Regions from separate parts of the Pseudomonas azadiae genome, predicted to be linked through region 1. Evidence: predicted binding sites of a transcription regulator. Region 1 holds the regulator's gene; each other region holds the start of a gene.
What was found. The regulator FliA, encoded in region 1, starts transcription of late flagellar genes. The targets are predictions, from matches to a motif close to CTAAAGTTTNNNNNNNNNNNGCCGNTAA.
Positions count from the first base shown of each region.

Region 1 (4,536 bases):
TGGCCTTGACCACCGAGATCCAGGAACCTCGCCAGGCCTGGCGCATGCTGCTGGCTCACTTGGCGCGCATGATCGCCACGCCGGAAATCGAACCGCTGGAAGAGGGCGGTGTGATTGCCATGGTCGGCCCCGCCGGCATGGGCAAGACCACCACCCTGGCCAAGCTGGCCGCGCGCTACGTGCTCAAGTACGGCGCACAGAATATCGCGCTGGTGAGCATGGACAGCTACCGCATTGGTGCCCAGGAACAGCTCAAGACCCTGGGCCGCATCCTCAATGTGCCGGTGACCCACGTCGACCCGGGCCAATCCCTGGCCAATGCCCTCGACCCGCTGCTGCGCAAGCGCGTGGTGCTGATCGATACCGCCGGCCTGCAAGCCAGCGACCCGGCATTGCGCATGCAGTTGGAAAGCCTGGCCGGGCGTGGCATCAAGTCGAAAAATTACCTGGTGCTTGCAACCACCAGCCAGAAACAGGTTCTTACCGCTGCGTACCATAGCTACAAGCGCTGCGGCCTGGCCGGTTGCATCCTCACCAAACTCGATGAAACCGCGAGCCTGGGCGAAGTGCTGAGCCTGGCCATCAGTCATGAATTGCCGGTCGCCTACCTGACCGACGGCCCGCGGATCCCGGATGATCTGCATCTGCCGCGCCGTCATCAATTGGTCAGCCGTGCAGTCAGCGTGCAAATGCAAGAAGAGCCTAGCGAGGAAGCGATGGCCGATATGTTCGCCGACCTTTACCACAACCCGGCAAAACGGGTGGGATAAGTCAGGATGAACACCGTGAAATGTATCTACATCGATGGTCTGCAAGCGATTCACGCGGCCAAGCCATGTAGCCTGCGTCTAAGCAAGACAAGGTAAAGAAATAAAATGGGCAGCATGCATCCCGTACAGGTGATCGCGGTGACCGGCGGCAAAGGTGGCGTCGGGAAAACTAACGTGTCAGTGAATTTGTCCCTGGCCCTGGCAGAGCTTGGCCGCCGCGTCATGCTGCTGGATGCTGACCTGGGGCTGGCGAACGTCGACGTTCTGCTGGGGCTGACGCCCAAGCACACCCTCGCCGACGTGATCGAGGGCCGTTGCGAGCTGCGCGACGTGCTGTTGCAGGGCCCGGGTGGCATCCGCATCGTGCCGGCCGCCTCCGGCACCCAGAGCATGGTGCACCTGAGCCCGGCGCAGCATGCCGGCCTGATCCAGGCGTTCAGTGATATCGGCGACAACCTCGACGTGCTGGTGATCGACACCGCCGCCGGGATCGGCGAGTCCGTGGTCAGCTTTGTGCGCGCCGCGCAGGAAGTGTTGCTGGTGGTCTGCGATGAACCCACCTCGATCACCGACGCCTACGCCCTGATCAAACTGCTTAACCGTGACTACGGCATGAACCGCTTCCGCGTCCTGGCCAACATGGCCCAGAGCCCGCAGGAAGGGCGCAACCTGTTCGCCAAGTTGACCAAGGTCACGGACCGCTTTCTCGATGTCGCCTTACAATACGTTGGCGCAGTTCCCTACGACGAGTGTGTGCGCAAGGCTGTGCAAAAGCAGCGTGCGGTCTACGAAGCGTTCCCTCGTTCCAAATGCGCCTTGGCGTTCAAGGCTATTGCCCAGAAGGTCGATACCTGGCCGTTGCCCGCCAATCCGCGGGGGCATCTGGAGTTTTTCGTCGAGCGATTGGTGCATCAGACGAGCGCAGGACCGGTGCTATGACAGCGAACGGCTACAACGCCTACAAGAAATCCGCCCGTGACAGCCAGGGCGAGTTGATCGAGCGCTACGCGCCCTTGGTCAAGCGCATTGCCTATCACCTGTTGGCACGCCTGCCCGCGAGCGTCCAGGTCGAAGACTTGATCCAGGCCGGCATGATCGGCCTGCTCGAAGTGTCGACCAAATATGACGCGAGCAAGGGCGCCAGTTTCGAGACGTATGCGGGGATCCGTATCCGTGGCGCGATGCTCGACGAGGTGCGCAAGGGTGATTGGGCGCCGCGTTCGGTGCACCGCAATACGCGCATGGTCAGTGACGCAATTCGCGCAATTGAAGCAAAAACCGGTCGCGACGCTAAAGATCACGAAGTTGCGGCCGAACTCCAATTGAGTCTCGACGATTATTACGGGATTTTGAACGATACCTTGGGCAGCCGCCTGTTCAGTTTCGACGACCTGTTGCAGGACGGCGAGCATGAAGGGCTGCACGAGGACGGCGCGAGCGCTCATATGGAGCCATCGCGCGACCTGGAAGATGAACGCTTCCAGGGAGCGTTGGCGGACGCGATTGCCAATTTGCCGGAGCGTGAGCGGCTGGTGTTGGCGCTGTACTACGACGAAGAGCTGAACCTTAAGGAAATCGGTGAGGTCCTGGGGGTCAGCGAATCGCGGGTCAGCCAGTTGCATAGCCAGTGCGCAGCCCGCTTGCGGGGGCGTTTGGGAGAGTGGCGAGCGCGCTGACAGGCAGTGTGGGGGGCACTGCAGACGATACCGCGAGGGCGCCGAGCCTTCGCGGGTTCGGCCCGTGGAGCCCCCGGCAGTCCTTTTTGTGTAATGCCTGTTGATTGAAATGGCGCGTCCAGGTGCTGGGCGCGTTTAAGACTGCTTGGAGGTCGAATTGGACAAGAACATGAAAATCCTCATCGTTGATGACTTCTCAACGATGCGGCGGATCATAAAAAACCTGTTGCGTGACCTTGGGTTCACTAACACGGTCGAGGCGGACGACGGCATTACGGCGATTCCGATCCTCAACAGCGGGAGCATCGACTTTCTGGTAACGGACTGGAACATGCCTGGCATGACCGGTATCGACTTGCTGCGCCACGTGCGCGCCGACGAAAAACTGCGCAGCCTTCCCGTGTTGATGGTAACCGCCGAAGCCAAGCGTGAGCAGATCATCGAAGCCGCCCAAGCCGGGGTAAACGGTTACGTGGTCAAGCCATTCACTGCATTGGCCTTGAAAGAGAAGATCGAAAAAATCTTCGAACGCATCCACGGCTAATGCCATCGCGGGGGAGCTATGGAGCATAAAGAAACGTCACAGGGCGACTTTGAGTCGACCCTGAAAAAGCATGCTCACCAGTTGGTCGACAGCCTTGAAAAAGGCCAGTTCGGCGACGCGGTGCAGTTAATCCATGAGCTCAACCAGACCCGTGACCGCGGCCTGTACCAGGAAGTGGGCAAGCTCACGCGCGAGCTGCACAGTGCGATCGTCAATTTCCAGATTGACCCGCATATGCCCCAGGCCGAAGAAATCTCGCAAATCACCGATGCCACCGAACGCCTGTCCTATGTGGTCAGGCTGACCGAGGCGGCGGCCAACCGCACCATGGACCTGGTGGAAAACGCCACGCCCCTGGTCAATGGCATGGCCACCGAAGCCCAGGCGCTCAGCGTTGACTGGGGCCGCTTCATGCGCCGCGAAGTCGGGGCTGAAGAATTTCGTGAATTGGCGCGTCGGGTCGAAGGGTTCTTGTCACGCAGCGAGCAGGAAAACCGCACGGTTTCCAGCAACCTCAACGACATTCTGCTCGCCCAGGATTACCAGGACCTCACCGGCCAGGTGATCAAACGTGTGACCCAATTGGTCACCGAAGTGGAAAGCAACTTGCTCAAATTAGTGCTGATGGCAGGCCAGGTCGACCGCTTTGCAGGCATCGAACATGACCGCGAAGCGATCCTCTCGGAAAAAGATCCACAAAAACATCTCGCCAAGGGTGAAGGTCCGCAGATTCATGCCGATAAACGTGAAGACGTTGTATCGGGTCAAGATGATGTCGATGACCTGTTATCCAGTTTAGGCTTCTAAGGAGCACACCCATGAGCTTCGGCGCCGATGAAGAAATCCTTCAGGATTTCCTTGTAGAGGCCGGCGAAATTTTAGAGCAACTGTCCGAACAACTGGTCGAGCTGGAAAGCCGACCGGATGATGCGAACCTGCTCAATGCAATTTTTCGCGGTTTTCACACTGTAAAAGGGGGCGCCGGCTTCCTCCAGCTCCATGAGCTGGTGGAGTGCTGCCACATCGCCGAGAACGTGTTCGACATCCTGCGCAAGGGTGAGCGTCAGGTTGACTCGGAATTGATGGACGTGATTCTCGAAGCACTGGATGCGGTCAACGGCATGTTCAGCCAAGTGCGTGAACGTGCACCGGTTACCGCCGCCACCCCGGAACTGCTGGCCGCCCTGGCGCGCTATGCAGAGCCTGCCGATGTGTCCGCGGCGCCGGTGGCGCAAGCCGAGCCCGAGCCTGTAGTGCAAGCCGAGCCGGATGTGACCGACAGTGAGTTCGAGCAACTGCTCAACTCCCTCAGCGCAGTGAAGGCCGAGGCAGAAGCACCGGCCGCCGTTGCGCCGGCCGCGGCACCGACCAGCGAAGACATCTCCGACGCAGAGTTCGAATCCCTGCTCGACCAGTTGCACGGCAAAGGCCAGTTTGCGGCCGACGCCGTGGCACCTGCGGCTGCCGCTGCCGCCGCTGCGGATGCGCCGGCCGCCAAGGCCAGCACCGACATTACCGATGACGAATTCGAAGCCTTGCTCGACCA
Region 1 covers NZ_JAHSTY010000001.1:1,012,551-1,017,086, reverse strand. The annotation lists gene flhF (flagellar biosynthesis protein FlhF) at 1-770, shown strand, start outside; gene fleN (flagellar synthesis regulator FleN) at 876-1,709, shown strand; gene fliA (RNA polymerase sigma factor FliA) at 1,706-2,446, shown strand; gene KVG91_RS04460 (chemotaxis response regulator CheY) at 2,616-2,990, shown strand; gene KVG91_RS04455 (protein phosphatase CheZ) at 3,009-3,797, shown strand; gene KVG91_RS04450 (chemotaxis protein CheA) at 3,809-4,536, shown strand, end outside.

Region 2 (4,536 bases), on a different contig from region 1:
ACACCGCCATCAATGATGGCGGTATCGGCAAAGTCAAATACACCATGGCTGCCGACATGAAGCACGACATTGCCAAGGCCTACGACGTTGAGTCCGAAGGCGGCGTGGCGTTCCGTGGCGCGTTCCTGATCGACGACAAGGGCGTGGTTCGCTCCCAGATCATCAACGACCTGCCCCTGGGTCGTAACATGGAAGAGCTGATCCGTCTGGTCGACGCGCTGCAATTCCACGAAGAGCACGGCGAAGTCTGCCCTGCCAACTGGAAAAAGGGCGACAAGGGCATGACCGCTTCCACCGAAGGTGTTGCGGCTTACCTGACCGAGAACGCCGGCAAGCTGTAAGCCGGATTCGAGGCCTAAAAAACCCGGCGCTGAGCCGGGTTTTTTATGCCTGGGATTTCAGTCGTTGAAATCTTCCCAGCCGCCCATCTGCTTCCAGCGATTGACGATGCCGCAGAACAGCTCGGCGGTCTTCTCGGTGTCGTAGCGGGCCGAATGCGCCTCACGACCGTCGAAGTCGATCCCGGCCGCCTGACAGGCTTTGGCCAGTACTGTCTGGCCATACGCCAGGCCGGCGAGGGTGGCGGTGTCGAAGCTGGAGAACGGATGAAACGGGTTGCGCTTCATGTCCAGCCGCGCCACGGCGGCATTCAGGAAGCCCAGGTCGAAGCTGCTGTTGTGGCCGACCAGGATGGCGCGTTTGCAGCCATTGGCCTTCAACGCCTTGCGTACGCCACGGAAGATATCGGTCAGCGCCGCTTCTTCACTCACTGCCATGCGCAGGGGGTGATCGAGCTTGATCCCGGTGAACTCCAGGGCGGCCGCTTCGATGTTGGCGCCTTCGAACGGCTCGACGCGGAAGAAGTGGGTATGTTCCGGGAACACGAAGCCCTGTTCGTCCATGCCGATGGTGGTCGCGGCGATTTCCAGCAGCGCATCGGTGGCGCAATTGAAACCACCGGTTTCTACGTCGATGACAACCGGCAGATAACCGCGAAATCGCTCGGCCATCGGGTGACGGGAACCGCCACCGCTATGCTCTTGTTCGTCGTCGTATTGGTCTTCACTCACTTGCTTTCCTCCAGCAGGCGCCAGCGCAGTGTTTCACCGGCGCGCAGCGGGATAACGGTCAGCTCGCCAAAGGGCAGGCTGGCAGGGGCGGTCCAGTCTTCACGAACCAGGGTGATGCGGTCGGTATTCGCCGGCAGGCCATAGAAACGCGGGCCGTTGAGGCTGGCGAACGCTTCGAGCTTGTCCAGGGCGTTGCGCTGTTCGAACGCTTCGGCATACAACTCGATCGCCGCAAAGGCGGTGTAGCAACCGGCGCAGCCACACGCGGCTTCCTTGGCGTGCTGGGCGTGGGGCGCGGAGTCGGTGCCGAGGAAGAACTTCGGATTGCCGCTGGTCGCGGCATCCAGCAACGCCACCTGGTGGGTGTTGCGCTTGAGGATCGGCAGGCAATAGAAGTGCGGCCGAATCCCGCCCACCAGCATGTGGTTGCGGTTGTACAACAGGTGATGCGCGGTAATGGTCGCACCGACGTTGGCCGAGGCCTCGGTCACGAACTGCACGGCATCGGCCGTGGTGATGTGCTCGAATACCACCTTGAGGGTCGGGAACAGCTCGACCACGCGGCGCATATGTTCGTCGATGAAGAGCTTCTCGCGATCGAACACGTCCACATCGCCACGGGTGACTTCACCGTGGATCAGCAGCGGCATGCCGACCTCGGCCATGGCTTCGATGGCCGGCAGGATCTTGTCGATACTGGTCACGCCGGAGTCGGAGTTGGTGGTCGCGCCGGCCGGGTACAGCTTGGCGGCGTGCACGAAGCCGCTGGCCTTGGCCTCGCGAATCTCCGAGGGCTGGGTGCGGTCGGTGAGGTAGAGCACCATCAGCGGTTCGAAGCGGCTGCCGGCCGGTCGTGCAGCGAGGATCCGCTGGCGATAGGCATCGGCTTGCTCGGCGTTACGCACCGGAGGTACCAGGTTTGGCATGATGATGGCGCGGCCAAAGGTGCGCGCGACATCGGCCACGGTGTGGGGTAACGCAGCACCATCGCGAAGATGAATATGCCAGTCGTCGGGACGCAGCAGGGTCAGGCGGTCGGACATTGGGGATTCCAGGCGGGTCAATCTGGTGGGAATGCTACCGGAAAAGACTCTTGCAGGCACTCGCTATCAAGTTTTGCAGGATGCGACCGATAGCAGGGGGTATGCCTTATCGATGTATGACGCCTTGAAGTGTTGTAGCAACCAGTGGAGCCTCCCGTGCGCCAGCATTATCTAGCCCTGCTCAGTGTGTTCGCCAGCCTGCCTGCGATGGCCCTCACGTTCCAGACACGTCTGGAGAATATTGAGTGGAAGGTCGAAGGCGACCAGTTCGAGTGCCGCCTGACACAGCCGATCACCGACTTCGGTTCGGGTGAGTTCGTGCGCCGGGCCGGTGAGCAAGCGACGTTTCGTCTCAAAGCCTATAACGGCTCGCTGGGTACGGGCTCGGCCACCTTGCTGGCCGCCGCCGCTCCGTGGCAGCCGGGCCGTGGTGATATCAACCTTGGCGCCGTGCGCGCTGGCAGCGGCGACGTGTTGTTCAACAGCTCCCAGGCCCAGGCCGGGCGGCTGTTCATTGGGTTATTGGAGGGGCGTAGTCCGACCGTCCGACACTACGGGCGTGAAGGTGGCTACTCGGAAATCCGCCTGTTGCCGGTAAAATTCAACAAGGCCTACAACGACTACCAGCTGTGCACCACCAAGCTGTTGCCGATGAATTACGACCAGGTCAAACAGACCGAGGTCGGCTTCCCGGGGGGAGGTATCGAACTGGACGCCGCAGCCAAGAAGAAGCTGGATGTGATTGTTGCGTTCATGAAGGCCGATCCCACCGTCAACCATATCGAGCTCAATGGCCATTCAGACAATAGCGGCAACCGCCTGACCAACCGCGATGTCTCGCGTCGCCGAGCGCTGGCGGTGATGGACTACTTCAAGGCCAACGGCATCCAGGAATCCCAGGTCACCCTGCGCTTCCATGGCGAAAGTTATCCGTTGGCACCCAACACCAACGCGGCCAACCGGGCGCGCAACCGTCGCGTCAATATCCAGCTTGAACGCGTGGCAGCCCCCGAGAAACCGGCGCCCCAGGCCACGGGCCCAAGCAACCCCGCGCATACCTCGTAAGAATCGAGCACCGGTCGCTCACTCGACATAATCTGTCGCTTTATCTTCATTTGCTGTCGCGCCCCTGTAAATTCACGGTTTTGATCGGTAGAATCGACGCCTTTCCGTACAACCCCGTGGAGTGATGGCATGGCCGACGTAAACAAGGTCGTTCTCGCGTATTCCGGCGGCCTGGACACTTCGGTGATCCTCAAGTGGCTGCAGGATACTTATAACTGTGAAGTGGTGACCTTCACCGCTGACCTGGGTCAGGGCGAAGAGGTCGAACCTGCACGTGCCAAGGCGCAAGCCATGGGCGTGAAAGAGATCTACATTGACGACCTGCGCGAAGAGTTCGTCCGCGATTTCGTCTTCCCGATGTTTCGCGCCAACACCGTCTACGAAGGCGAGTACCTGCTGGGTACTTCCATCGCACGTCCGCTGATCGCCAAGCGCCTGATCGAAATCGCCAACGAAACTGGCGCCGACGCCATTTCCCATGGCGCGACCGGCAAGGGCAACGACCAGGTGCGTTTCGAACTGGGTGCCTATGCGCTCAAGCCCGGCGTGAAAGTGATCGCCCCTTGGCGTGAGTGGGACTTGTTGTCCCGTGAAAAGCTGATGGATTACGCTGAAAAGCACGCCATTCCAATCGAGCGTCACGGCAAGAAGAAGTCCCCGTACTCGATGGACGCCAACTTGCTGCACATCTCCTATGAAGGCGGCGTGCTGGAAGACACCTGGACCGAGCACGAAGAAGACATGTGGAAGTGGACCGTCTCCCCGGAGAACGCTCCCGACAAGCCGCAGTACCTGGAATTGACCTACCGCAACGGTGACATCGTCGCGCTGGACGGCGTCGAAATGACCCCGGCCACCGTACTGGCGACCCTGAACCGCATCGGTGGCGAACACGGTATCGGCCGTCTCGACATCGTCGAGAACCGCTACGTGGGCATGAAGTCCCGTGGCTGCTACGAAACCCCGGGCGGCACCATCATGCTGCGTGCCCACCGCGCGATCGAGTCCATCACCCTGGACCGCGAAGTGGCTCACCTCAAGGATGAGCTGATGCCCAAGTACGCCAGCCTGATCTACACCGGCTACTGGTGGAGCCCTGAGCGTCTGATGCTGCAGCAGATGATCGACGCCTCCCAGGCTCACGTGAACGGCGTTGTGCGGCTCAAGCTCTACAAGGGCAATGTGATCGTGACCGGTCGCAAGTCCGATGACTCACTGTTCGATGCCAACATCGCCACCTTCGAAGAAGACGGCGGCGCCTACAACCAGGCGGACGCAGCAGGCTTTATCAAATTGAACGCGTTGCGCATGCGCATTGCGGCCAACAAAGGCCGCTCGTTGTTCTAATTTTCTGCCCG
Region 2 covers NZ_JAHSTY010000003.1:77,930-82,465, reverse strand. The annotation lists gene KVG91_RS27255 (peroxiredoxin) at 1-341, shown strand, start outside; gene rnt (ribonuclease T) at 399-1,070, opposite strand; gene pyrC (dihydroorotase) at 1,067-2,113, opposite strand; gene KVG91_RS27240 (flagellar protein MotY) at 2,270-3,178, shown strand; gene KVG91_RS27235 (argininosuccinate synthase) at 3,308-4,525, shown strand.
Region 2: KVG91_RS27240 (flagellar protein MotY) is a predicted target of FliA. The motif match lies at 2,179-2,206, and genes of this name have one in related genera.

Region 3 (4,536 bases), 2.5 Mb from region 1:
CGTCTTCAACCAGAGCCTGGGACATGTCCACTTGATAACGCTTGGCGAACCAGGTGGTGAAGGCGTTCTTGAACCAGCGCACGCGGCACTCGGCAATGCAGCCGGCCAGGCGCGACAGCAAGTGGTGCGGCAGCAAGTACTGGCTGAGGATAAACAACTGCTTTTTCATAACTGTCCTTAAACCTTAAATCTCGACGGGGGTGTCGGGGTGGTTGCCCCATTCGCCCCAGGAACCGGCATAACCTTTGACTCGCGGATAACCGAGCGCCTTGGCCACCAGGTAGGTGAAGCCAGAGCGGTGGTGAGTCTGGCAATGGGTGATGATTTCTTTGTCTTTGGTCAGCCCCAGGTCTTGGAGGATCTGCGGCATGTCGCGGCGGATACGCAGGTTGCGCGCCTGGTCCATGCCGGCGGTCCATTCGAAATTCACGGCGCCGGGAATGTGCCCACCTTTGGCGGCGAGTACCTTTTCACCGCAATACTCCAGCGGACCCCGCGCATCCCAGATTCCCAGGTCGGCCGCGCCCAGGCGGCTTTGCAGGTATTCGCGGGTGGCGGTGGGGCCGTCGTGCAGCGTGAGGCTGACCGGGCCGCCGACGGGCGCAGGCACATCGGTGGACACAGGATGTTTTTCTGCCAGCCAGGCCAGCAGGCCGCCGTCCAGGTAGTGGTATTTCTGGTGGCCGATCACGTCGAGCAGCCAGATGAAGCGCCCGGCCCAGCCCCCGCCTTCGTCGTCGTAGACCACGTAGGTCGCGTCCGGGGTGTGGCCCAGTGCACCGAAGAGGTTTTCCAGGTCAACCTTGTTGGGCAGCAAGCCTGGAGCAGGCGCCTGGCCCAATTGGGTGCGCTTGGGGTCAACAAAGTGCGCGCCGGGGATATGCCCTTCGGCGTAGCGGGCGGCACTGGTGAGGTCCACCAGGATCAGGTGTTCGGCCTCCAGGCGACCGAGCAGGTCGCTGGGTTCGATCACCAGCGGCAAGCCAGAGAAGTCAGGCATGTGAGGTCTCCTGGGCACAAAGGTTGGGGATAAAAGAGGGCGATTGTAGCGCAAGCATCAGGTGCTGCGGTTGGTAAAGCAGTGCAGGGCCTTCTCGATGCATTGGGCGGTTTTGCCGAAGGCTTGCACGGTAGTTTCCGAGAACGGCCCACCGCCCTGGTCAGCCACCATCAGCATCACCACCTTGCCGTTGCAACTCAGCGAGCGCAGCAGCAGGTGTTCGCCGGTAAACAGGCGACGCAGGATCGGCGGCAGCAAGGCCGAGAACTGCGCATGGTTGTCAGGGTTGAGGCGCACCTGGGCGGACTTTTCCAGCAGTCGCTGCAGCAGCGTGCTGTTGACTACGTCCAGGCTGAGGTTGGCGGCGTCCTTGGGCAGGCCGTCGACCTGATGCACGCGCAAGGTGCTCTGGGCGCGATCGGTCATCAGCAGCATAACCCGCTGCATGCCGCTGGCCACCAAGGCCTCCTTGGCGCAGGTGGTCAGATGCATGGCGTTGGCAAAGCGGCTCGGCTCCACCAGCAGCTCGGTGCAATGCTTGCGCCACACAGCCAGGGACTCGGCGGTGGGCGGCGGCGCCGGCAGCAGGCCACGATGGATCTTCTGCACGTGCCACGGCCAGATCAGCGACAGCGCCGGGTGCCAGAGGTCGGGCATCAACGTGGTGCGGGCGCTGGTGACGGCTTGTTGATGGACCTGTTGCTGCACGTCGCCCAAGGGCTGTTGCAGGTACAGCGCAGTCAGGTACTGCCAACGCTCGGTGTGCGGGCAGGTCCAGGACTCCTGGGTCGACATTGCCAGGCCGTTGGCCAGCAATACGGTATTGGCCGGCTGGTTCAGCCAGCGGCGCAGGTTGGGTTCGGCGTCGAGCAGTTGCTGATGGCGTAGCGGGTCGTCTTCGCGGGCGATATGCAGTGCCTTGACCAGCAAGCGTTGTTCGGTCAGCAGCAATTTATAGCCTTGAGATACCCAGATCGGCAGGTGCCAGGCTTCAGTCAGGCCGACGCACAGGTCCAGCAGGCGCACGCCGAACAATTCCTGCTCGACTTGGCGGGCGGGCTGGTTCTTGTGGATAACCCGCAGCTCCCATTCTTCCAAGAGCTTGGGGAAGGCAACCGCCATCGGCCACATCGGCGACAGAAACAGCAGGCTGCCCCAATGAATATCCTGCCACAGCCGCGCCAGGCGGCTGCCAAACAAACCGTTGGCTTGCTGCGAAGCATGCTGGCTCACCAGCAGCAATTGGCGCAGCGCCACCGGAATCTCGTGGGCCGGTACCGCAGGCAGGCGCGCCAGCAGTTCTTCGGCGCGCTTGAGGCCCAGGCGGTTAAGCGCCACTTCGAGGTTTTCCGCCGGTTCCGCCAGGCTGCCATGGGTGTGGCTGTTGGCCTCGCGGATCACGCTGAGCACAAGGGCCGGGCTGTCTTGCATCAGCTCGGCGATGTCCCGCAGCGAGCTGCGGCTGTCGCGGATGCCTTTGCACACGCGGTCGTGGCTGGCCTGGGGAACAGGCAGCAGTACCTCGTCCAGGCGCTTGATCCAAGCGGCGAGAGAAGTGGGTTTTGCAGTGGGAACTGTCGTTTCATTGGCCATGGTGGGGGCGCGATCATCACTTGCTGTCAACACGCCCGGAGCGGGCCGAACTGGCTTTTCGCCTTAACGGGCTATAGTCTGGCGCAGTTTTGCCGATAAGAGGAACAAGAGTTTTCAGTTCCCTTAAATATGTCCATGAACCCGACGGCGCAAGTACTCATCTCCTATGGCTAAAATTATCGGCATCATCGTCGTCATCGCAAGCGTGCTCGGTGGCTACGTCCTGTCCCACGGTAAAATTGCTGCGCTGGTCCAGCCCTTCGAAGTGCTGATCATCGGTGGTGCGGCGTTCGGCGCGTTCTTGCAGGCGAACCCTGGCTACATGACCATGCACGTGGTCAAAAAATCGCTGGCCATGTTCGGTTCGCGCTTCACCCACACCTTCTATCTGGAAGTGCTGGGCCTGGTCTACGAGATCCTTAACAAGAGCCGCCGCGAAGGCATGATGGCCATCGAGGCGGACATTGAAGACGCCGCGGCCAGCCCGATTTTCGCCAAGTACCCGGCCGTGCTCAAAGATGAGCGCATGACCGCCTACATCTGTGATTACTTGCGCATCATGTCTTCCGGCAACATGGCCCCCCACGAGCTGGAAGGCCTGTTCGACATGGAACTGTTCAGCCTCAAAGAAGAGCTGGAACACCCTTCCCACGCCGTCACCGGTATCGCCGACGGCATGCCCGGCTTCGGTATCGTTGCGGCGGTACTCGGTATCGTGGTGACCATGGCGTCGCTGGGCGAAGGCGACCAGGCCGCCATCGGCATGCACGTAGGCGCGGCGTTGGTGGGTACCTTCTTCGGTATTCTCGCGGCCTACGGCTTCTTCGGCCCCCTGGCGACCTCCCTGGCCCATGACGCCAAGGAAGAAATCAACCTGTACGAGTCGATCAAGGCCAGCCTGGTCGCTTCGGCTTCCGGCATGCCGCCATCGCTGGCGGTGGAGTTCGGTCGTAAGGTGTTGTACCCCAAGCACCGCCCAAGCTTCGCCGAGCTGGAACAAGCGGTCCGCGGTCGCTAAGCCATGGAAAACAACCAGCCGATAATCATCAAGCGCGTCAAGCGCTTCGCTGCGGGGCACCACGGCGGCGCCTGGAAAATCGCCTTCGCCGACTTTGCGACGGCGATGATGGCGTTCTTTCTGGTGCTGTGGCTGATGTCCACCGCCACGCCGGAACAGAAGATCGCCATCGCCGGCTACTTCAAAGACCCGATTGGCTTTTCGGAAAGCGGCACGCCTTTCGTGATCGACCTGGGCGGTTCGCCGCAGTTGGCGCCTGAACGCACCATCAACCCGGAAGTGCAGACCGAGTCGCCGCAGGAAAAAATCCCGATCGAGCGCGATACTGTGGAATCGATGGCCGAGCAGGTCGAGCAGGAACGCCTTGAGCTGTTGCTGCAGGAACTGCAGAACAAGGTCGAGGAAAACCCGCAACTGCTGAAGTTCAAGGATCAGATTTCGTTCGAGATCACCCCGGACGGTTTGCGCATCCAGATTACCGACGCCGCCAACCGGCCGATGTTCGATTCCGGCAGTGCGCGCTTGAAACCGTACTTTGAAGACATCCTGCTGGCCATGGCCGACACCATCAAGGCGGTGCCGAACAAGATCAGCATCAGCGGCCATACCGACGCCAAGCCCTACTCGGGCCAGGGCGACTTCGGCAACTGGGAACTCTCGGCCAACCGCGCCAACGCCGCACGCCGTGCGTTGGTGGCCGGCAGCTACCCGGACCCGCAAGTGGCGCGCGTGGTGGGGTTTGCGTCTTCGCAGCTGTTTGACGCGAAGGACCCGTTCAACCCGATCAATCGGCGTATCGACATCGTGGTGCTGACCAAAAAGGCCCAGCGTGCGATCGAAGGTGATCAGCCGCCGTCACCGCAACCGACCCCAGGCGCGGGCGCGCCGGGCGAAGTGCCCGCCGACCCGAACGCCATTCCCCCAG
Region 3 covers NZ_JAHSTY010000001.1:3,491,306-3,495,841, forward strand. The annotation lists gene asd (archaetidylserine decarboxylase) at 1-169, opposite strand, end outside; gene KVG91_RS15815 (rhodanese-like domain-containing protein) at 185-1,000, opposite strand; gene KVG91_RS15820 (HDOD domain-containing protein) at 1,058-2,593, opposite strand; gene motA (flagellar motor stator protein MotA) at 2,760-3,611, shown strand; gene motB (flagellar motor protein MotB) at 3,615-4,536, shown strand, end outside.
Region 3: motA (flagellar motor stator protein MotA) is a predicted target of FliA. The motif match lies at 2,665-2,692, and genes of this name have one in related genera.